DNA from 3 places in the Streptacidiphilus sp. EB103A genome. Region 2 is predicted to be linked to each of the others. Evidence: riboswitches for the same ligand, from Rfam matches in the RefSeq annotation. Region 2 holds a riboswitch; each other region holds the start of a gene.

Region 1 (7,165 bases), on a different contig from region 2:
AGGTGCTTGGCGCTCACGCCGTCCAGCGAGGGTGCGTACTTGCCCTCGGACAGCGCGCCGCCGGATCCGGCGAAGTTGTGGCACTCAGCGCAGTTGGTACGGAACAGCTCTCCACCCTTGGCGACGTCGCCGGCGGCGTACTGCTCGGACGTCGGGATCGACGGTCCGGCGCCCAGGGAGGCCACGTAGGCGGCCAGCTCGTTGATCTCGTCCTGGGTGTAGATCACCTTCTTGGCCGGGATCTGCGCGCCGGGCTGCTGGGCCGGCATCCGCCCGGTGCCCACCTGGAAGTCGACGCTGGCGGAACCCACGCCCACCAGGCTGGGCCCGATGCTCGTCCCCTCTCCGCTGAGAGCGTGGCAGCTGGAGCAGCCGACGGCGAACAGCTTCTTGCCCTGCTCGATCTGCAGGGACTGGCTGGTGTCGGCCTGGGCTGTGCCGGCCGGCGCGAACGCCGCGTACAGCCCCCCGGTCGTCGCCAGCGCAAAGAGTAGGACGACGAGCGCTGCCAGCGGGTGGCGCCGTCGTGCGGAGAGCTTTTTCACGGATTAACCCCGGTGTGAGGATCTGGAGCGTCTGGAGTCTGGTTGACCGTCAGGTCGGTCTGTGGGGAACCGCCCGGCGGTGCGCCGAGAGGACGGTCCGACCCTGGCCTACTTGATCAGATAAATGGTCGCGAAGAGGCCGATCCAGACCACGTCGACGAAGTGCCAGTAGTAGGACACGACGATCGCCGCTGTGGCCTGCTCGTGCGTGAACCGCTTGGCGGCGTACGTACGGCCGAGGACCAGCAGGAAGGCGATCAGACCACCCGTCACGTGCATGCCGTGGAAGCCGGTGGTCAGGTAGAACACCGAGCCGTAGGGGCCCGAGGACAGAGAGATGTGGTCATCCCGGACCAGGCTCGTGTACTCGTAGATCTGACCGCCGATGAACATCGCACCCATGATGAAGGTGACGATGAACCAGGCCCTGAGCTTCTTCACGTCGCCGCGCTCGGCGGCGAAGACACCCATCTGGCAGGTGAAGGAGGAGAGCACCAGCACCGTGGTGTTCACCGACGCGAAGGGAACGTTGAGGGCTTCGTTGATTGAGTGCCAGTACTCCGTCCCGGTGACCGAGCGGAGTGTGAAGTACATCGCGAAGAGGGCCGCGAAGAACATCAGCTCGGAAGCCAGCCAGACGATGGTTCCGACGCTGACCAGGTTCGGCCGGTTGACCGATCCGTGTGCGTGCCCGGTTTCTACTGCAGTTGCTGTCGCCACGACGGTCATTATGTCGGTCGCTTATTCCGTCTTCACTCCGGGGGGTGTTCCTCGGTGTGTCCGCCCGGTGACGTACCCTCCGGCGGTGGTCGGACCCCTGACGACCTCGCAGGTAGCCCGGATGGCCGGGGGCGCCGCCGGGCGGTGCCGGCGCGCGACAGGCAGCCGGGTCCCTCGAAATGGTGAACCCTGAACGGCCGGACGGCTGCCGTCCCGGCCGGCGTCCGGATCTTCCCGGTTCGCACCGGTGCTTAGGGGGGTGCTTCGGGAGTAGCATCCGGCGCAGACGACGAAGTGACCCCGATCACTTGCCGGACCGAGGACATCCCCAGGGGGACGGACCATGGCACTGCACGTTCTTGTCTACAGCGACGACCGCAGCACCCGCGAGCAGGTCCTGCTGGCGCTCGGGCACCGCCCGGCGACGGACCTGGCAGAGCTTCAGTACCTGGAGTGCGCCACCGCGCCGGCCGTCCTGAAGGCGCTGGACGCCCATGCCAAGGGGACCCGGCGGCTGGACCTGCTGGTGCTGGACGGCGAGGCCACCCCGGTCGGCGGGATGGGGCTGGGCCGGCAGCTGAAGGACGAGGTCTACGGCTGCCCGCCGGTCCTGGTCCTGATCGGCCGCCCGCAGGACTCCTGGCTGGCCGGCTGGAGCCGCGCGGACGCCGCCATCGCCGCGCCGGTGGACCCGGCGGCCCTGGCCGAGGCCGCGGTGGCGCTGCTCCGCAGCGATCGGACCCATCTCGTCGGTTGAGATCTTCCACGGGGCGGCCTGCACGGTCGCTAGGCTGGGCCTCTCCTTACTCCTTTGGACATGAGAGGCCCAGGCCATGGCGAACGTGATCCCTGCGAACGGCGGCGGCGACCCCGTGCAGGCGCGGTCCTGGCCGGATCTCCTGAGCATCCTGATCGCCGGCACCGACCTGTCGACCGACGAGACCGCCTGGGCGATGGACCGGATCATGAGTGGGGAGGCCTCGCCGATCCAGATCGCCGGCTTCCTGGTCGGGCTGCGGGCCAAGGGCGAGACGGTGGAGGAGATCGCCGGGCTGGTCGACTCCATGTACGCGCACGCGAACGTGATCGAGGTGCCGGGCCGGGCCGTGGACATCGTCGGCACCGGCGGGGACCGGGCCAGGACCGTCAACATCTCCACCATGTCGGCGATCGTCGCGGCCGGGGCCGGGGCGCTGGTGGTCAAGCACGGCAACCGGGCCGCCTCCTCCGCGAGCGGGGCCACCGATGTGCTGGAGAAGCTGGGCGTCAACCTGGAGCTGACGCCGCGTAGGGTGGCCGAGGTCGCCCTGGAGGCCGGCATCACCTACTGCCCGGCCCCGGTGTTCCACCCCTCGATGCGCCACGCCGGCCCGGCCCGGGTCGGCCTGGGCGTCCCCACCGCGTTCAACCTGCTCGGCCCGCTCACCAACCCGGCCCGGGTCGGCGCCAACGCGGTGGGCTGCTTCGACAGCAGGATGGCCGGCCTGATCGCCGGGGTGCTGGCCCGGCGCGGCGCCTCCGCGCTGGTCTTCCGCGGTGACGACGGCCTGGACGAGCTCACCGTGACCGGGACCTCCACGGTGTGGCAGGTCCGCGACGGCGAGGTCGAGCGGATCCGCTTCGACCCCCGGGACGTGGGGATCACCCCGGTCGGCATCGAGGCGCTGCGCGGCGCCGACTCCAGCTACAACGCCGAGGTGGCCCGCCGGGTGCTGGCGGGGGAGCAGGGCCCGGTCAGGGACGCGGTGCTGCTCAACTCGGCCTCGGCCCTGGTCGCCCTGGACCAGACCGACGCACCGCTGACCGAGCAGCTGGCGGCGGCGATGAAGCGCACGGCGGAGTCGATCGACTCCGGCGCGGCGGCAGCGGTACTGGCCCGCTGGGCTGCGGCGACGCACAAGTAGGCAGGGAGTCGCGCCCCGGGGAATTGGAGCGTCCCAGATTCCGGACAGGGGTTCGCCCACCGGGCGGACCTCTGGCATAGTGCTGATCAGGTCACGAGTGACAGCGCGCGGTTTCTGACCGCTGCAGCCCCGGCTTGCTGTCCGGCAACCCTCCGTCCGTGGCGGGGTGCCTCCGGGTGACGACCAGGCCCTACGGCAACAATGCCGCAGGGCAAGCGCGGATCCCTTCTGATCAGGCCTTGTGCCGGGGGTCCACTGGATTCCCTGGAGGGGTCTGTGTCGGCGTACCCGAATACTTCCACCGTGTGTCAGCCGCTCGCGGTGCTCGGCCGCGACGTCGAGGTCCCGCTGGTCAGCGGTGCCAAGGTGACCTACGCCGCGCTGGACTACGCCGCCAGCGCGCCGGCCCTGCAGCGGGTCTGGGACGACGTCGCCGCCTACGCCCCCTATTACGGCAGCGTGCACCGCGGCGCGGGCTACCTCTCGCAGCTGTCCACCGACCTGTTCGAGCAGAGCCGGGCCACCGTCGCCGAGTTCCTGGACCTGCGCGAGGACGACCAGGTGGTGTTCACCCGGGCCACCACCGACTCGCTGAACCTGCTCGCCGGCGTGCTGCCGGCCGGGACCAGGGTGTTCGCCTTCGAGACCGAGCACCACGCCTCGCTGCTGCCCTGGCGCAAGCATGACCTGACCGTCAGCTACCTGCGCGCCCCGCGCTCCCCGGAGGAGGCGGTGGCGGCGCTGGAGGAGGCGCTGGCGGGCAGCGTGCCCGGACCCAAGCTGGTCTGTGTGACCGGGGCGTCCAATGTCACGGGGGAGATCTGGCCGGTCCGGGAGCTGGCCGCGACCGCGCACCGGCACGGCGCACGGATCGTCCTGGACGCCGCCCAGCTCGCCCCGCACCACCCGGTCTCGGTCCGCGAACTGGACGTCGACTGGGTCGCCTTCTCCGGGCACAAGCTCTACGCGCCCTTCGGCGCCGGCGTGCTGGCCGGCCGCGGCGACTGGCTGGACGCGGCCGAGCCCTACCTGGCGGGTGGCGGCGCCAGCCGCACCGTGGCCAGGGAGACCGACGGCTCGGTGGCGGTGGAGTGGCACCGGGGCCCGCAGCGGCACGAGGCCGGTTCGCCCAACGTCATCGGCGCCTATGCCATCGCCTCGGCCTGCCGTGCCCTGGGCGAGGTCGGCTTCGACGCGCTGGTGGCCAGGGAGCAGTACCTGATCGACCGTCTGCGGACCGGGCTCGCCGGGATTCCGCAGGTCAGGGTGTTGACCCTGTTCGGCGAGGAGCACCCGCGGGTGGGCGTGCTGTCCTTCGTCGTCCAGGGCTGGAACAGCTCGCACTTCTCCGCCGCGCTGTCCGCGGAGTACGGCATCGGGGTGCGGGACGGGCTTTTCTGCGCGCATCCGCTGGTGCGGACGCTGCTCGGCGGGGAGGCGGCTGCGCCTTCCGAGTGCGGGGCGCCGGAAGCTTCGCTGCCGGGGGAGCGGAGTCTGAACGCCATTCGGGTGAGTTTTGGTGCGGGCACGCCGGACGAGCACGTCGATCGGTTTGTCGAGGCGGTGCGGGAGTTGGTCACTGACGGGGCCCAGTGGTCCTACCGGACCGAGGGTGGGCGGTGTGTGCCGGATACGCGGCGGGCGTGATTTTTCGGGTGCGGGTCGTGGGTGGCTTGTCGCGCAGTTCCCCGCGCCCCTAGGGGGCTGCAACTGGCCCAGTTGCACTGGCTAGGGGCGCGGGGAACTGCGCGCCCAACCATCTACGGTCCGCGCCTAGTCCTCCAGGCCCAACGCGAATGCGGCGTCCAGGTCGTGCCGGGAGTACGTGCGGAAGGCGATGTGGGTCTCCGTGGACTCGACCCCGGGGACCTTGTTGACCTGGCCGGGGATGACCTCGGCCAGGTCCTCGTGGGCCCGTACCCGGACCATCGCCACCAGGTCGTGCTGGCCGGTCACGGAGTAGACCTCGGTGACGCCGTCGATCGCTGCGATGGACTCGGCGATCTCGGGAATCCGGTCGACGGCGGTCTTGATGAGCACGATCGCGGTGATCACGGGGGGTCTCCTGGGAGTACGGCGGTGTTCGTCGGATCAGCGTAGCCGCGCCCGCGGCAGTACAGCAGCCAGGCGAAGAGGAAGCCGCCGACGAAGCCGATCAGGTGGGCCGTGTAGGCCACCCCGGTGACCGCGGCCGAGGGCGCGCCGACCGAGGCCCACTGGATCGCGAACCACACGCCCAGCACCAGCCAGGCGGGGAACCGCAGCGGCAGGAACAGCAGGAACGGCAGCAGGCTGGTCACCCGGGCCCTGGGGTGCAGCCGCAGATAGGCCCCGAGGACGCCGGCGATCGCGCCCGAGGCGCCGACCAGGGTCTGGGTGGCGCTGTCGCCGCCGGCGGCGAACACCGCGTAGCCGTAGGTCGCCAGATAGCCCAGGGCGACATAGCTGAGCAGGTACGGCAGCCGCCCCATCCGCTCCTCGGCCATCGCGCCGAAGACATAGAGGAAGAGCATGTTGCCCAGCAGGTGCAGCCAGCCGCCGTGGACGAACATCGCGGTCAGCACCGACAGGGCCGGGATCTTCGGGAAGCTGTCCGGCGCCGGGCAGCCCGGCGTCGTGGTGGCCGCCAGCGGCTGATTGTCCATCAGCTCGCTGGGGATCACCCCCCAGTGGTGGTAGTAGGCCAGCTCCGCGCAGGCGCGGGCGTTCCCGCTGCCGTACAGGGGATCGAGCCCGGAGACCGGGCCGACCAGGAAGACCAGTACGCACGCAGCGATGAGCGCGTAGGTCACCAGCGGAACGAACGGATCTTCTGCGCTTACCGGCCTCAGCATGGAGTGAGCATTCCTTAACCGGACAAATCTGACACCGGTTGTCCTGCCGTATCTGCCGGTGAGGACGAGGCCATAGGGTTGTGCAGGTAGGCGTACCCGTTGCGAGAGGACCACTCATGTCAGTTCCCCTTCCCACCGAGGGGACCCGGTGGCGCTGCACCCTGTGCGGCAACCTGACCCGCTTCGACGTGACCCGGTCCTCCCGAGTGGTCGAGTTCGTCCATCTGGACCTGGCCGGCGAGCCGCGGGTGGAGGAGCGCGAGGTGCTGAGCGAGACCGTGGAGTCCGTGCGCTGCCGCTGGTGCAACGCGGTGGACCAGGTGGAACTGGTGGACCGTCCGGGTGCGGAGGCCGAGGCGGCCGCACAGGCTGGGCGTAGCGAGGTCTGAGGTTCCGGCGGGTCGCCCTGGGGCAGGTGGGCCCGAGGCATGTGTGGCGCGGTGACGAGTAGGGGGTGGGGCGGGCGAGAATGGTTACTGCGGGCAGCAGTCCCGCAGGACCGGATCGGAGACAGCGGACGTGGTGGAGCGAGACCGGGCGGACGCCGCCGCGGGGCCCGACGGCCCCGACGAGGCGGCGGACCTCGCGCTGCCCGCCGCCGAACCGGCCGAGCCCGTCGAACCCGTCGAGCAGCTCGACCGGCCGCTGCCCGAGGGGGTGCGGCGCAGGGTCGTCGGCATCGCCGCCGACGGGCTCAGCGCCATGCCGCTCGCCGAGCTGCCGCCCCGGCTGCGTCCGTACGCCAAGTTCACCCCGGTGCAGCGGGCCAGACGCGGGGCCACCGCCATCGCTGCCGCGCTGGAGACCGAGCCGGGCTTCCGGTCGCGGATAGCGGAACGCGTCAGACAGGGCCAGCCCGACCTGGTCGCGGCACTGGAGAACGGACAGGTCCCGGCCGCCGCCGATCCGCAGGACGTCGCCGCGGTGGCGTACCTGCTGCGCCCGGTCGGCTGGAGCAAGCTGGTCGGCGACGCCGGCGAGGAGGTCGAGCGGGCCGAGTCCGAGGGCGCCGCCGCCGAGGCCGCCCGGCTGGTGGAGAAGCTGCAGGCGGAGCTGTCCGCGCTGCGCGAGACCAGCAGGGCGGAGGCGGACCGGGGCCGGGTCGAGCTGGACGAGACGAGGAAGGAGCGGGACTCGCTCCGTCGCCGGGTGCGCAGCCTGG
Region 2 (7,165 bases):
GCAGCAGCAGCTGATCGCCGAGGTGCTCGCCGAGCGCGAAGGGGTCGACCCGGCTGTCGACCTGCGGCCCAGGCTGCTGGCCGCGGTGTTCAGCGCGGTCGGAAGGACCGCCCAGCACCAGTGGGCCGCCGGTGCCGACGCCACCGTCGGCACGGGGCCGGAGGACTTCCTCCAGGTGCTGGAACGCCATCTCGACCAGCTCGGCCCCGCCCTCATCGCCGGCTGGCACTGACCCTTCTGGACCCTCCTGGACCCTCCGGCCGGCCGGGCCGCGCGCTACGCTGCCGGGGTGTTCTCTCCCCAGGGCCCGACGCTCCGCGAGCTCACCGTGCAGGCGCTCTCCTCCATCGAGCACGGGTACGACCTGCTGGCGCCGAGGTTCGACCGGACGCCCTTCCGTACCCCCGAGCGGGTGCTCGACGCGGTGGCCGAGGCCCTGGAGCCGCTCGGGCCGTTCGGCAGCGGGGTCGACCTCTGCTGCGGCACCGGCGCGGGCTCGGGAGTGCTGCGGGAGCTGTGCGAGAAGCGGGTGGTCGGGGTGGACTTCAGCGCCGGCATGCTGCAGGTCGCGCGGGCGGCCGAGCCGAGCGTGGACTGGGTCCGGGCGGATGTCCGCCGGCTGCCCTTCACGCCGGAGTTCGACCTAGCGGTGAGCTTCGGCGCCTTCGGCCACTTCCTGCCCCGGGAGCGCCCGGTGCTCTTCGCGCAGGTGCACGGGGCGCTCCGGCCCGGCGGGCTGTTCGCCTTCCCGATCGCCGCTCCCGCGCCGGTAGGCTCGCCGCTGTACTGGGCGATGTGGGGCTTCGACGCGGCGATGCGGGTCCGCAACGCGCTGCTGCGCCCGACCTTCGTGATGTACTACCGGACCTTCCAACTCGCGGTCGTACGAGCCGAGCTGGAGCAGGCCGGCTTCGCCGTCTCGACGGTGCCGCTGACCGCGCTCGGTGAGCTGCCCGGCGGCGGGCCGCGCTGCCGGATGGTGCTGGCCCGCCGTCCGGCCTGAGCCGGGGGCTGCTGAGCCCGGGGCTGCTGAGTCAGGGGGCTGCGCGCTCAGCCGCCCAGGCGCTCGAAGGGGATCTTCTCGCCGGCCTCGATCGGCACCGGCAGCCGGTTCTCGGTCGGCGGCAGCGGGCAGGTCGCCAGATCGGTGTAGGCGCAGGGCAGGTTGGTCGCGCGGTTGAAGTCGATCAGTACCGCGCCCTCGGCGTCCGGCGCCGGCACCGAGAGCGAGCGGTTGGCCGCGTAGGTGGTCACGCCCGAGGTGGCGTCGGTGAACAGGATGTGGAGGCTGCCGGGCTCCCGTCCGTTGAACGCGGTCAGCCGGTGCGTCGTCCATTCGAGCTCGAACTCGACCTGTCCCGGGGCGTCGTACACATGCTGGAGGCCCTCGACCGCTGCGCCCACGGTCACCGGACGCGGCTGCTCGAACGGCAGGTAGCGGCCGGTCAGCACCCAGCGCGGGTCCGGCTGGTACGCGGGAGTGATGGTGTAGCCGACCCTGAGCGCGTTCTCGGGGTGGCGGGGGCGCAGGATGTCGTGCCCGCCGCGCCTGGCGACCTCGATCACCGCGTCACCGGTCCCGAGGTAGAGGCTGTCCCGCTCGGCGATCACCCCGAAGCTGTGCCGCCCGACGACCGGAACGCCGTCGACGGTGAGCTCCTCGCCCTCGGCCAGGTCCACGACCACCCCGTCGGCGGTGGTCGACCATGCGCCCGGAGCGTCCTCGAAGCGGGTGGGCCGCTCGTCCAGCCAGTGCAGGCTGGTGATGGCGAGGAACCCGTGCGGGTCGGCCAGCACCCGCTCATGCGCCCGGTGCCACTGCTCCCACTGCTCGACGAAGCTTTCCCGGTCGATCTCCTGAATCGTCATACCTCGATCCTGAGCGCGGTTTGTGAACGGCGTGCTGCCGCGGTATGTCGCGTCGGCCGGGGGTGGTGCGGGCGGATTCGGTCGGGGGACCGCTATCCTCGTAGCCACGGCGGAGGGGCTCGCCGTAGAACCGCAGCATTCCGCTGCCAACGGTCCCTACCTGGCGGTCGACCTTTCGGCGACCCTGGATTCAGGTAGGAGAAGCATGCCCCGCTCACCTCGCCTTCGTGGAGGGCTGATGCCCGGATCGGAACCCGAGCCGGGGCGGACCCGGCACTGGGACGTGCTGGCCGTCGTCGCGCTCGGCGGCGGGCTGGGCAGCGTCGCCCGCTATGGGCTGGCCCGCGGCTGGGCCACTCCGGCCGGCGGCTTCCCCTGGGCGACGTTCACCACCAATGTGCTGGGCAGCCTGCTGCTGGGCGCGCTCATGGTCTACGTCGTCGAGGTCTGGCCGCCCTCGCGCTACCGCCGCCCTTTCCTCGGGGTCGGCATCCTCGGCGGCTTCACCACCTTCTCCACCTATATGAACGAGACCCGCGGACTGATCGCCACCGGGCACCTCTCGCTCGCCGACGCCTATGCGCTGACCAGCCTGATCGCCGGACTCGCCGCCGTCTGGACCGGGATCGCCCTGGTCCGGCGGCTGACCGGGCTCCCGGTGCGGCGGGGCCCCAGCCGCCGCAGCGGGGGCGGCCGGCCCGCGGCTGCCCCGCCCCCGGCGAACCTGCCTTCCGAAGAGCCGTCCGCCGAAGGAGCCTCGCGATGACCCCGCTGCTGCACCGCCACCACGAGGACGACCGGGCAGCCGAGCCGCGCGAGGAACTGTCCGGGCCGGCCCTGCGGTTGACCGTGCACCTCGCCGACGGCGAGCAGTTCCACCATCGCCCCGTCTACACCGAGATCGTGCACCGGGCGCACCGCGCCGGGCTGGCCGGAGCAAGCGTCTTCCGGGGGATGGAGGGCTTCGGCCGGAACTCCCGGGCCGTGCACACCTCACGGCTGCTGGACCTGGCCGACAACCTGCCGCTGCTGGTGGTCATCATCGACACCCCCGAACGCATCCGCGCCTTTGTGCCAGAGCTGCGTGAGATCAGCCCTCGCAGTCTGGTCACCGTCGAAGAGATCGAACTCGTCGCTCCCGCCGCACCGGCCGTCCCGAGCGAGGAGAAGTCCTGATGCCCGTGCTGATGGTCTTCCTCGGCGGGATGCTCGGCGCGCCGCTGCGGTTCCTGGCCGACCGGGCCGTGCAGCGGCGCCATGACAGCGTGTTCCCCTGGGGCACCTTCGCCATCAACGTCACCGGTTCGTTCGTCCTCGGCGCCCTGGGCGCCGCGACCGTGCACCACCACCTCGCGCCCGATCTCAGCCTGCTGCTGGGCACCGGGGTGTGCGGCGGTTTCACCACCTTCTCCACCTTCTCCTACGAGACGGTGCGGCTGATGGAGGACGGCTCGGTGGCCGAGGCCGGGCTCAACGCCGTCGGCAGTCTCGGCCTGGGGCTGGCCGCGGCCGCGCTCGGCTACGGGCTGCTGACCTGGCTGTGAGCCCCCCGGTCGGGGCCAATGCCTACCGGAGGGATGGGGATTGCCCGGAGGTCGCCAAGAGGTTAACGTGATCTGTGGTCATGAGTGTCAGCGTCGAGCCCTGGCTTGCTGGCCGGCAACCCTCGTCCGCGGTGGGGTGCTCCAGGTGATGACCCGACAGGACGGCTGCGCCGTCCTGTAAGCGCGAGATCCGATCAGAAAGGCCCCGCCCCGCCATGCCCGCAGAGTCCCTTCGGGAGAGCGCCCCGTCGACGGCCGCCCCCCGTCACCCGCTGGACAACCCCGCCCGTGCCGCGCTGCTCGGCCCGCACGCGCACTTCGCCGAACGCCGGGGGGCGGTGCTCCGCTACCCCTCGGACGTCACGCCGTTCGTGGCCCTGCCGGACGAGCCCGACGAGCAGACCTGGCGTGATGTGGCCGCGCTGCTGGGGCCGGGCACGGTGGTCCCGGTGGCCGGGATCGAGAGCTCGCCGCCGCCGCACTGGGAGACGGTGATGGACCTCCGCGGGGTGCAGCTGGTCGACGACGGCATCGCCGCCGCCCCGGACGGCGAGGCGGTCCGGCTGGGCCCGGAGGACGTGCCGGAGATGCTGGCCCTGGTGGAGCACGCCAAGCCCGGACCGTTCCTGCCCCGGACCGTCGAACTCGGCACCTACCTCGGCATCCGCCGCGAGGGCCGGCTGGTGGCGATGGCCGGCGAGCGGCTGCACCCGCCGGGCTTCACCGAGATCAGCGCGGTCTGCACGGCCGACAGCCACCGCGGCCAGGGGCTGGCGACGAGGCTGGTGCTCGCCGTCGCGGACGGCATCCGGGCCCGCGGCGAGACCCCGTTCCTGCACGCGGCGGCCACCAACACCAACGCCATCAGGCTCTATCTGTCACTGGGGTTCCGGCTGCGCCGTGAGGTGAGCTTTGTGGCGGTGCGGGTTCCCGCTGAGGGGCGCGCGTAGTCCGGAGGACGTCCGTCTTCAGGGGGAGCCGAAGATTCCGTCATATGCCGGAAGACAATGCCAGGGGCACGGGCTTAGCGTGTGAGTACTGATACGCGACGGCGCGTGGCGGGCGAATTCCCGGATCCAGCAGGGGGCTTGTCGGCTCCGCTGGAGGGATAGTGCTGTGACTGCGAACTCCAAGACGCCCAACCCCGAGACGCCCAACCCCATCACCTTGTCCAGTTGTCCGCTCGACTGGACCGTCCCCGCGCAGCTGCGGCAGCGGGCCGCCGAGCGGCCGGACGCGACGGCGCACCAGGTCGTCGACGGAGCCACGCTGACGCTGGCGGCCTGGGAGGAGTCCTCCAACGCGGTGGCCCGGGGCCTGGTGGACCGCGGTGTGCTCCCCGGCGACCGGGTGCTGCTCCCGTGCTCCACCGCGGACTGGATCGACTACGCGGTGGCCTGGGTCGCCGTGCTCAAGACGGGAGCGGTCGCGGTGCCGGTCTCGCAGGCGGCCGGGGCCGAGCAGACGGCCATGGTGCTCCGGGCGTCCGGTGCCGTCGGCGCCGTGGGCGCGGTCCCCGCGGGGCTTCGCTGCGGCTGGTCCGCGGGCGTCGCCGAGCTGGCCGAGGGACGGTCGACGGCGACCTTCGGGATCGCGACCACCCGGGACGGGATCGCGCTCACCCCGGCGTCCGACGCCGAGATCATCTACACCTCCGGAACCACCGGGGTTCCCAAGGGAGTTGTCGCCACCCACGCCAACATCCTGTACCCGCTGATGCATTCGCTGTCGCGGGACGCCAGCACCGCCCTGCACTCCCTCCCGCCGGGGACCACGGTGGGCCAGGGGCTGCTGGTCCAGCCGCTCGGGCCGAGCCCGCACAGCGTCCTGACGCTGCCGCGGTTCAGCCCCCAGGCTCTGCTGCGGGCCGTCGAGCAGTACCGGCCCACCCATGTGGTGATGGTGCCGGCCATGGCGATCGCGCTGGTCAACGCCGCGGCCCGGGGCTCCTACGAGCTGGGTTCGGTGCGTCAGGTCCGCACCACCAGTGCGCCCATCCACCCGGCCACCCTGGCGCAGCTCGCGGAGCTGTTCGGCACCGCGCGGATCCGCAATGTCTACTCGACCACGGAGTCCTGGCCGCGCCGGATGGGCACCGACTACGACCCGGCCCGGCCCAAGTCGCTGGGGCGCCCCTCGGCGGGATCACAGGTGCGGATCGTCGGCGCCGACGGCCGGGTCGTTCCGCCCGGGGTGGCCGGGGACGTCCAGCTGCGCAGTGACGCGCCGCAGCGCCGCTACGACGGCGAGGGCGACGCGGGAAGCGGCGCCTCCACCGTCTTTCTGGCCGACGGGTGGACCCGTACCGGGGACATCGGCGTGCTCGACGCGGACGGCTACTTCTTCCTCGTGGACCGCAACCCGGACCTGATCAACACCGGCGGCCTGAACGTCTCCAGCCTGGACGTCGAAGCCACCATCATGGACTACCCCGGGGTCATCGAGGCAGCCGTGGTCGGGGTGGAGCACCCCGTGCTGACCGAGTGCGTGATGGCCGTGGTCCGGGCCGCGCCCGGACTGGCCACGGAGGCGCTCGGCGCCTATGTGCGCGAACGGCAGGGGATGGCGGCGCCGCACCGGATCGTGGTGATGGACGACCTGCCCCGGAACATGCTCGGCAAGATCGACAAGCGACAGCTGCGGACCCTGCTGACGGAGGAGTCCGGCGAGCAGGCCCATGTGCCGCCGGCCACCCGGACCGAGGAGGCCGTCGCCGACATCTGGGCGGCCGCCCTCGACGTCGACCGGGTCTCCGCCACCGATGACTTCCTGCGGGCCGGCGGCTCCTCGCTGACGGCGATGGAGGTGATCGCCCAGGTGTCCGAGCGGCTGGGCAAGGAGCTGCGGCTCCGCGACCTGCTGGACACCACCAGCCTGCGGGCGTTCGCCGCGCGGGTCGACCGCGCCCCGGCTGCCGCCAGGGAACTGCTGTGACCGCCCGGCTCGACACGGTGGCCCTGGCTTCCACCAGGACCTGCCCGGTCTCCTTTCCGCAGGAGTCGCTCTGGTCGCCCTCGGGCCTCTCGGCCATCAATGTGCCGGCGGTGCTCCGGTTCCGCGGACGGCTCGACGTGGGGCACCTGTACCAGGTGCTGGGAGTCCTGGTCGGCCGCCATGAGGCGCTGCGGACCGTGCTGGGAAGGACTTCTGACGGTGCGATGGAGCAGCGGATCGCGGTCGGCGGCTCGATCCCGGTGGAGACCGAACAGCACCGGGGCACGCTGGAGTACGTGTTCCCGCGCCTGCTGCTGGCCGGATCCGAGCGCCCGTTCCAGCTGGACGGCGGGCCGCTCGCGCGGGCCGAGCTGCACGGATTTGGTCCGCAGGACCATCTGCTGATCGTGTGGATGCACCATGCCGTCTCCGACCTGGCGGCGAGCCGGGTCGTCGTCGAGGAGATCAAGCAGCTCTGGGCCGGCGTACAACCGGCCCCGGTCCGGGCCCAGATGGGCGACTTCGCCGTCCGCGAGCGCGCGGTGCGGGCGAGTGCGGCGCAGCAGCTCTACTGGGCCGACGCCCTGGGTTCGGCCGACGACCGGCTGGGCCTGCCGGCTGTGACCGGTGGCGAGCACCTGGCCGTCCGCCCCTCGCTCCCGCTGCTGCCGAGGGAGGTGCTGGAGTCGCTGGAGCGGTTGGCGGCCCGGCACCGGACCACCCTCACTGCGGTGCTGGCGGCAGCCGTGGTCGCCGCACATACGGGTGGACGCGCGGACAGCGGCCGGGTCGTGCTGGGGCTGACGATGGGCAACCGG
Region 3 (7,165 bases), on a different contig from region 2:
CGACGAAGAACTGCCCGATCGAGAGCAGTGTGGTGAGGATGATGTACCAGAGGGTCGCGACCAGCAGCAGCGGGATGATCAGGTAGTTCTGGTTGTAGATGAGTTCGGACGAGTAGAGCAGGTCCTGCACCGCGATCACGCTGACGATGGAGGTCGCCTTCAGCATGCCGATCAGCAGGTTGCCCGAGGCCGGGATGATCGCCGGCATCGCCTGGGGCAGCACGATCCTGCGGAAGATCCTGGCCCGGCCCAGGCCCAGCGCCTCGGCGGCCTCGGTCTGGCCGTGCTCCACGGACAGGATGCCGCCCCTGACGATCTCGGAGGCGAAGGCCGCCACATCCAGGGTGAGCCCGACGTAGGCGGCGAGAATCCCGCTGAACAGGTGCGCGGTCCGCACCGTGACGAACTCGTGCCCGAACGGGATTCCCAGCGACAACTGCGGGTACAGCGAGGCGAGTTCGTACCAGAAGAGCAGCTGGACCAGCGGTGGCACCGAGCGCACCAGCCAGACGAAGCCGAAGCTCAGCGAGCGCAGCACCGGATTGCCGGACAGCCGCATGGCGGCGACCCCGATGGCGAGCAGATAGCCGGTCGACATGACCGCCGCGGTCAGCCACAGCGTCAGGACCAGGCCGTTCACGATCGACCCGTTGAGGAAGTAGCTGCCGACCACGTCCCACTGGAACCGCTTGTTGGTCAGCAGGGTGTGCACGAGCATCGCCAGCAGGACGAGGAGGGCGAGCGCGGAGACCCACTGGCCGGGGCGGCGCAGCGGGACGAGCTTCGCGGCGAGCAGCTGCCCGTCCTCGGGGCGCTCGTGCAGTGGGCGGTTGGCGGCAGGGCGGTCGGCGGCGGGCTGGTCGGCGGTGACTGGAGGCGGAGGCTCTGGCGCGACAGCGGTGCGCGCGGAGGTGTCCGGACTGCTCATGGGGGTGTGGATTCCGTCCCGTGAGGACGCGGCATCGCGCCGTGTGAGCACGGCGAGACGGCGTGAAGGGGGGCGACAGGTGCCGAGGGGGGAAGCGAGAAGTGTGCGGTCAGCAGACCGCGGACGTCCCCGGACACGGACACAGGGCACTGCTCACCCGCAGCAGATCGACGTGGCGACGCGAGTACGTACCGGCTGGCCGACGCACTGCTCTCACCTCCGCTTTCGATCTCGCGCTTACAGGACTGGGGCGTCCCGTCGGGTCGTCACCTGGAGCACCCCGCCGCGTCGGAGGGTTGCCGGTCAGCAAGCCAGGGCTTGACGCTGACGCTCATAACCAGGGAACACCGTAACCCGTCCAGCTGTTTTAGACAATGCCTATCTGTTCGATAGAGATTCGGCAGGGCCCCGAACGGCCTGCACGATCCCCAGTCGATCAGTGGGGATTGTGTTCGGCACCCATCCGGAGTTAGCGTGTGAGCAGGTTACGAGCGTCAGCAACAAGCCCTGGCTGGCTGACCAGCAACCCTCCGACGCGGCGGGGTGCTCCAGGTGACGACCCGACAGGACGGCGCAGTCCTGTAAGCGCGCAAGCTGAACCGGAGGTGTGAGCAGTGCGTCGACCAGTGGGTACGTACTCGCGTCGCCATATCGATCTTCAGCGCATCGCCAGCGCCCTCTGTCCGGCCGTCTGAGCCCGAAGCGTCGTCCTTCGCGCCGAAGCATCCCTCCCGCCTAAGCATCCCTCCCGCTGAAGCACCTCCCTCCCGCCGACTCCGCCCTGGGCCCGCCCGGCGCGGTTTCCCTTCGGCATGCCCGCCGCACCCACCACCGGGCACCCATCCGAGCAGGAAGCGACCCCCCATGTCTCACCCGCCGTCTCACCCGGAGTCTCACCCGGAATCTGCCCTCCGCCTGGCGGTAGCCCTCGACGGCACCGGCTGGCACCCCGCGGCCTGGCGGCTGCCCGACGCCCGTCCCGAGGGTCTCTTCACCGCGGCGTACTGGGCGGACCTGGTCGCCGAGGCCGAGCGCGGACTGCTGGACTTCGTCACCATCGAGGACTCCCTCGGCCTGCAGTCGTCGGCCGCCTTCGAGCCGGACCGGCGCACCGACCAGGTCCGAGGCCGACTGGACGCGGTGCTGACCGCCGCCCGGATCGCCCCGCTCAGCCGGCACATCGGGCTGGTGCCGACGGCGACGGTCACCCACACCGAGCCGTTCCACATCTCCAAGGCGATCGCCACCCTGGACTTTGTCAGCAGCGGACGCGGCGGGGTCCGCGTACAGGTGTCGGGACGTCCGCACGAGGCGGAGCTCTTCGGCCGCCGGACCCTGCCGCGGCTCACACTCGCCGACCTCCAGCGGCCGGAGGTCCAGGCCCAGGTCGCCGAACTGTTCGACGAGGCGGCCGAGTATGTCGAGGTACTGCGGCGGCTCTGGGACAGCTGGGAGGACGACGCCGAGATCCGCTCCGTCGCCACCGGACGCTTCATCGACCGCGAGAAGCTGCACTACATTGATTTCGAGGGCACGGCCTTCAGCGTGAAGGGGCCCTCGATCACCCCGCGCCCGCCCCAGGGCCAGCCGCTGGTGACCGCGCTGGCGCACCAGAGCATCCCCTACCGGCTGGTCGCCCGCTCCACCGACCTCGGTTTCATCACCCCGCACGACGCGGACGACGCCCGCGCCATTGTCGGCGAGATCCGCGCGGAGCAGTCCGCCGCGGGGCGCTCCGACGAGACCGTGCACATCTTCGGCGACCTGCTGGTCTTCCTCGACGACGCCCCGGGCGCTGCCGCCGCCCGCCGGGACCGGCTGGACGAGCTGGCCGGGGCCGCCCTCAGCAGCGACGCCGAGGTCTTCGCCGGAACCGCCGCCGACCTTGCCGACCTGCTGCTGGAGTGGCAGCGGGCCGGGCTGACCGGCTTCCGGCTGCGCCCCGCCACCCTCCCGTACGACCTGGAGCAGATCACCCGCCGACTGGTCCCGGAGCTGCAGCGCCGGGGAGCGTTCCGCACCGGCTACGAGGCGGACACCCTGCGCGGGCTGCTCGGCCTGCCCCGCCCCGAGAGCCGTTACGCCGCCGCTGCTTCCAACTCCGCATCCGCCACCTCTGTCTGAGCGCTTGTTCCCCACCGAGACCTAAGGACGCCAGTCGCATGAGCAAGCCTCTCAAGCAGATCCACCTCGCCGCACACTTCCCCGGCGTGAACAACACCACGGTGTGGAGCGATCCGGCCGCCGGAAGCCAGATCGACTTCAGCTCCTTCGTCCATCTGGCCCGCACGGCGGAGCGCGCCAAGTTCGACTTCCTCTTCCTCGCCGAGGGCCTGCGGCTGCGCGAACAGGGCGGCCAGATCTACGACCTGGACGTCGTGGGCCGCCCGGACACCTTCACCGTCCTGGCCGCGCTGGCCGCGGTCACCGACCGGCTCGGGCTGGCCGGCACCATCAACTCCACCTTCAACGAGCCCTACGAGGTGGCCCGGCAGTTCGCCTCGCTGGACCACCTGTCCGCGGGCCGCGCCGCCTGGAACGTGGTCACCTCCTGGGACGAGTTCACCGGGCAGAACTTCCGCCGCGGCGGCTTCCTGGCCGAGAAGGACCGCTACGAGCGCGCCAAGCAGTTCCTGACGGCCGCTCAGGTCCTCTTCGACTCCTGGCGCGGCGACGAGATCCTCGCCGACAAGGAGTCCGGCGCCTTCCTGGCCGGCCCGGACGTCGGCCGGTTCCAGCACCGGGTCAGCCAGTTCGACATCGCCGGACAGTTCAACGTCCCGCGCAGCCCGCAGGGACGGCCGGTGATCTTCCAAGCCGGCGACTCCGAGGAAGGCCGCGAGTTCGCCGCCTCCTCCGCCGACGCCATCTTCAGCCGCTACGGCACGCTGGAGGCGGGACGCGCCTTCTACACCGACGTCAAGGACCGGCTGGCCCGCTACGGGCGCAGCCGCGACGAGCTGCTGATCCTGCCCGCGGCTACCTTCGTCCTCGGCGACACCGACGCCGACGCCCAGGAGAAGGCCGCGCTGATCCGCCGCCAGCAGGTCAGCGGCCAGACCGCGATCAAGTTCCTGGAGCAGCTCTGGAACCGCGACCTCAGCGACCACGACCCGGACGGCCCGCTGCCCGAGATCGACCCGCTGGTGGGCGAGAACACCATCGCCAAGGGCCGGGCCAGCGTCCGGATGAACCGTGACCCGCTGGATGTCGCCCGGCAGTGGCGGGAGCTCGCCGCGGCGAAGAACCTCTCCACCCGCGAGGTGATCATCGAGGTGACGGGGCGTCAGTCCTTCATCGGCACCCCGGCGAAGGTCGCCGAGGCGCTCAACGAGTTCGTGCAGACCGACGCCGGCGACGGCTTCATCCTCGCCCCGCACCTGACCCCCGGCGGCATCGACGAGTTCGCCGACACCGTCGTCCCGCTGCTCCAGGAGCGCGGGGTGTTCCGCAGCGAGTACGAGGGCACCACCCTGCGCGACCACCTCGGCCTGGCCGCACCGCGGAACCAGAGCGAGAACCGGGCCGAGGAGAGGGCCGCGTCGTGAAGTTCATCACCATCACCCTGATCGTCCACTCCCCCGACCCGGTCACCGGCCTGCAACCGTCGACCCAGGAGCGCTTCCGCCAGGTGCTCGACAGCGCGCTGCTCGCCGAGGAGCTCGGCTTCGACGGCTTCGGCGTCGGCGAGCGGCACGAGCGTCCCTTCATCTCCTCCTCCCCGCCGGTCGTACTCAGCCATGTCGCCGCGCTGACCAAGCGGATCCGGCTGTTCACCGCGGTGACCACGCTCAGCCTGCTCGACCCGGTGCGCGCCTACGAGGACTACGCCACCCTGGACCACCTGTCCGGCGGCCGGCTGGAGCTGATCATCGGCAAGGGCAACGGAGCCGCCCAGCGCGAGCTGTTCCAGGTCACCCCCGAGGACCAGTGGGACCGCAACGCCGAGTCCTACGAGCTGTTCCGGCAGATCTGGCGCAACGACAAGGTCACCGCCTCCCCGAAGTTCCGCCCGGAACTCCTGGACGCGGAGGTCTGGCCGCGGCCGTTCCAGCATCCGGTCCGGGTCTGGCACGGCAGCGCCACCAGCCGGGAGTCCGTCGACCTCGCCGCCCGCTACGGCGACCCGCTGTTCTCCGCCAATGTCACCAACCCCATCGAGCCCTACGCCGAGCTGGTCCGCTACTACCGCGAGCGCTGGGAGCACTACGGCCACGACCCGGCCCAAGCCGCCGTCGGTGCCGGCACGGCCGGCTTCTACGCCGCGCCGACCTCGCAGCAGGCGCTCGCCGACTACCGCCCCGTCTTCGAGGGCTACCTGGGCTTCCAGAAGCGGCTCGGCGTGGAGCCGGTGTTCCCCACCCTGGAGGACTTCGTCGAGCGCAGCTCCGCCCTGATCGGCAGCCCGCAGCAGATCGTCGACAAGGTGCACCGCTACCACGAGCAGTTCGGCCACAGCGTGCTGCATCTGCACGCCGAGGCAGGCGGGCTGACGGATGCTCAGCACCGTGACTCGCTGGAGCTGTTCCAGTCCGACATCGCACCGGTGCTGCGCCGGTCCATCCCTGACCCGCCCTGGGCCTGGGCCCCCGTCACCGCCCCGGTCCCCATCGCGGCCCCCATCGCGGCCCCTGAAGGAGTCTGACCGTGTCCCCCACTCCGCTCGCCGTCCTGGACCTGGTCCCGATCAGCTCCGGTTCCACCGCCAGGCAGGCCCTGCACAACAGCATCGACCTGGCCCGGCAGACCGAACGCTTCGGCTACAGCCGCTACTGGTTCGCCGAACACCATCTCAACCCCGGCGTCGCCGGGACCTCGCCCGCCGTCGTGCTGGCGCTGACCGCCGCCGCGACCTCCCGGATCCGGCTCGGCGCCGGCGCGGTCCAGCTGGGCCACCGCACCGCGCTGGCGACCGTCGAGGAGTTCGGCCTGCTCGACGCGCTGCACCCGGGCCGGTTCGACCTCGGCCTGGGCCGCTCCGGCGGCCGGCCGACCCCGCCGGTCCGCGAACCCGCGCTGGTCGGGGGCACCGCGGTGGTCGACGGCTACACCTCCAACGGGCTGCGCATCCCGGCGAAGTTCGACTTCCGGCAGCTGCTGGGCTCCCCCCGCTTCGCCCTGCACAAGAAGCTGCTCCAGCAGCCGAACGCGGAGGCGCAGGACTACGCCGAGCAGGTCGACGACATCCTCGCGCTGATCGAAGGCAGCTACAGCACCGCCGACGGCGTGGAGGCCCATGTGGTGCCCGGCGAGGGCGCGGACCTCCAGGTCTGGATCCTCGGCAGCAGCGGCGGCACCAGCGCGGAGGTCGCCGGCGCCAACGGCCTGCGCTTCGCGGCCAACTACCACGTCAGCCCGGCCACCGTGGTCGAGGCCGCCGAGGGCTACCGGGCCGCGTTCCGTCCCTCCGCCGTGCTCGACCGCCCCTACGTCAGCGTCTCCGCCGACGTCGTGGTCGCCGAGGACGAGGCCACCGCGCGGGAGCTGGCCACCGGCTACGGGCTGTGGGTGCGCAGCATCCGCAGCGGCGAGGGCGCGATCCAGTTCCCCACCCCCGACGAGGCCCGCGCGCACGTCTGGAGCGAGCAGGACCGGGCGCTGGTCCAGGACCGGGTGGAGACCCAGTTCGCCGGCTCGCCGCACCAGGTCGCCGACCAGCTGGAGATCCTCCGCGACGCCACCGGCGCCGACGAGCTCGTGATCACCACCATCACCCACGGCCACGCGGACCGGGTCGCCTCCTACCGGCTGCTCGCCGAGGAATGGGCGCGCCGGTCATGACGGTTACAGCGACAGACACCATGCTTCGGAGGAGAACCGTGGAACAGGCCCAGGCCCAGACCGACGTGGCCCTGCACCCCGCCGAACTGCGCCGTGTCTTCGGCGCCTTCCCGACCGGCGTCACCGCGATCGCCGCACTGGTCGACGGAAGCCCGGTCGGCCTCGCCGCCAGCTCGTTCACCTCGGTCTCGCTGGACCCGCCGCTGGTCTCGGTCTGCGTCGCGCACAGCTCGACCACCTGGCCGCTGCTCAGCGGCAGCGCCCGGCTGGGCGTCAGCGTGCTCAGCGCCGAACAGGAACTGGCCTGCCGTCAACTCGCCGCACGCGACGGGGACCGCTTCGCCTCGCTGCAGTGGCGGGCCACGGACGACGGCGCCGTCCTCGTCGAGCAGGCGTCCGCCTGGCTGGACTGCAGCGTCGAACAGCTGATCCGCGCCGGGGACCACGACATCGTGC

What was found. Region 2 has a riboswitch for S-adenosylmethionine ahead of ABH941_RS26060 (GNAT family N-acetyltransferase). Riboswitches for the same ligand answer to the same signal wherever they lie in the genome.
Region 1: linked by a shared signal. The riboswitch ahead of ABH941_RS05735 (aminotransferase class V-fold PLP-dependent enzyme) and the one ahead of ABH941_RS26060 (GNAT family N-acetyltransferase) in region 2 are both predicted to bind S-adenosylmethionine.
Region 3: linked by a shared signal. The riboswitch ahead of ABH941_RS30820 (putative leader peptide) and the one ahead of ABH941_RS26060 (GNAT family N-acetyltransferase) in region 2 are both predicted to bind S-adenosylmethionine.

Annotation. Positions count from the first base shown of each region.
Region 1 is NZ_JBGCAQ010000003.1:113,030-120,194, forward strand. It holds gene ABH941_RS05715 (c-type cytochrome) at 1-545, opposite strand, end outside; gene ABH941_RS05720 (heme-copper oxidase subunit III) at 654-1,274, opposite strand; gene ABH941_RS05725 (hypothetical protein) at 1,609-2,022, shown strand; gene trpD (anthranilate phosphoribosyltransferase) at 2,099-3,169, shown strand; SAM riboswitch class IV at 3,259-3,393, shown strand; gene ABH941_RS05735 (aminotransferase class V-fold PLP-dependent enzyme) at 3,446-4,816, shown strand; gene ABH941_RS05740 (Lrp/AsnC family transcriptional regulator) at 4,943-5,224, opposite strand; gene ABH941_RS05745 (rhomboid family intramembrane serine protease) at 5,221-6,003, opposite strand; gene ABH941_RS05750 (hypothetical protein) at 6,120-6,392, shown strand; gene ABH941_RS05755 (NYN domain-containing protein) at 6,523-7,165, shown strand, end outside.
Region 2 is NZ_JBGCAQ010000016.1:112,525-119,689, forward strand. It holds gene ABH941_RS26030 (TetR/AcrR family transcriptional regulator) at 1-232, shown strand, start outside; gene ABH941_RS26035 (class I SAM-dependent methyltransferase) at 290-1,003, shown strand; gene ABH941_RS26040 (DUF1684 domain-containing protein) at 1,051-1,869, opposite strand; gene ABH941_RS26045 (CrcB family protein) at 2,108-2,635, shown strand; gene ABH941_RS26050 (DUF190 domain-containing protein) at 2,632-3,045, shown strand; gene crcB (fluoride efflux transporter CrcB) at 3,045-3,413, shown strand; SAM riboswitch class IV at 3,490-3,603, shown strand; gene ABH941_RS26060 (GNAT family N-acetyltransferase) at 3,629-4,363, shown strand; gene ABH941_RS26065 (AMP-binding protein) at 4,530-6,347, shown strand; gene ABH941_RS26070 (condensation domain-containing protein) at 6,344-7,165, shown strand, end outside.
Region 3 is NZ_JBGCAQ010000021.1:45,091-52,255, reverse strand. It holds gene ABH941_RS30830 (amino acid ABC transporter permease) at 1-928, opposite strand, end outside; gene ABH941_RS30825 (putative leader peptide) at 1,038-1,136, opposite strand; SAM riboswitch class IV at 1,157-1,267, opposite strand; SAM riboswitch class IV at 1,412-1,522, shown strand; gene ABH941_RS30820 (putative leader peptide) at 1,543-1,623, shown strand; gene ABH941_RS30815 (LLM class flavin-dependent oxidoreductase) at 1,793-3,052, shown strand; gene ABH941_RS30810 (NtaA/DmoA family FMN-dependent monooxygenase) at 3,091-4,476, shown strand; gene ABH941_RS30805 (LLM class flavin-dependent oxidoreductase) at 4,473-5,573, shown strand; gene ABH941_RS30800 (LLM class flavin-dependent oxidoreductase) at 5,576-6,709, shown strand; gene ABH941_RS30795 (flavin reductase family protein) at 6,748-7,165, shown strand, end outside.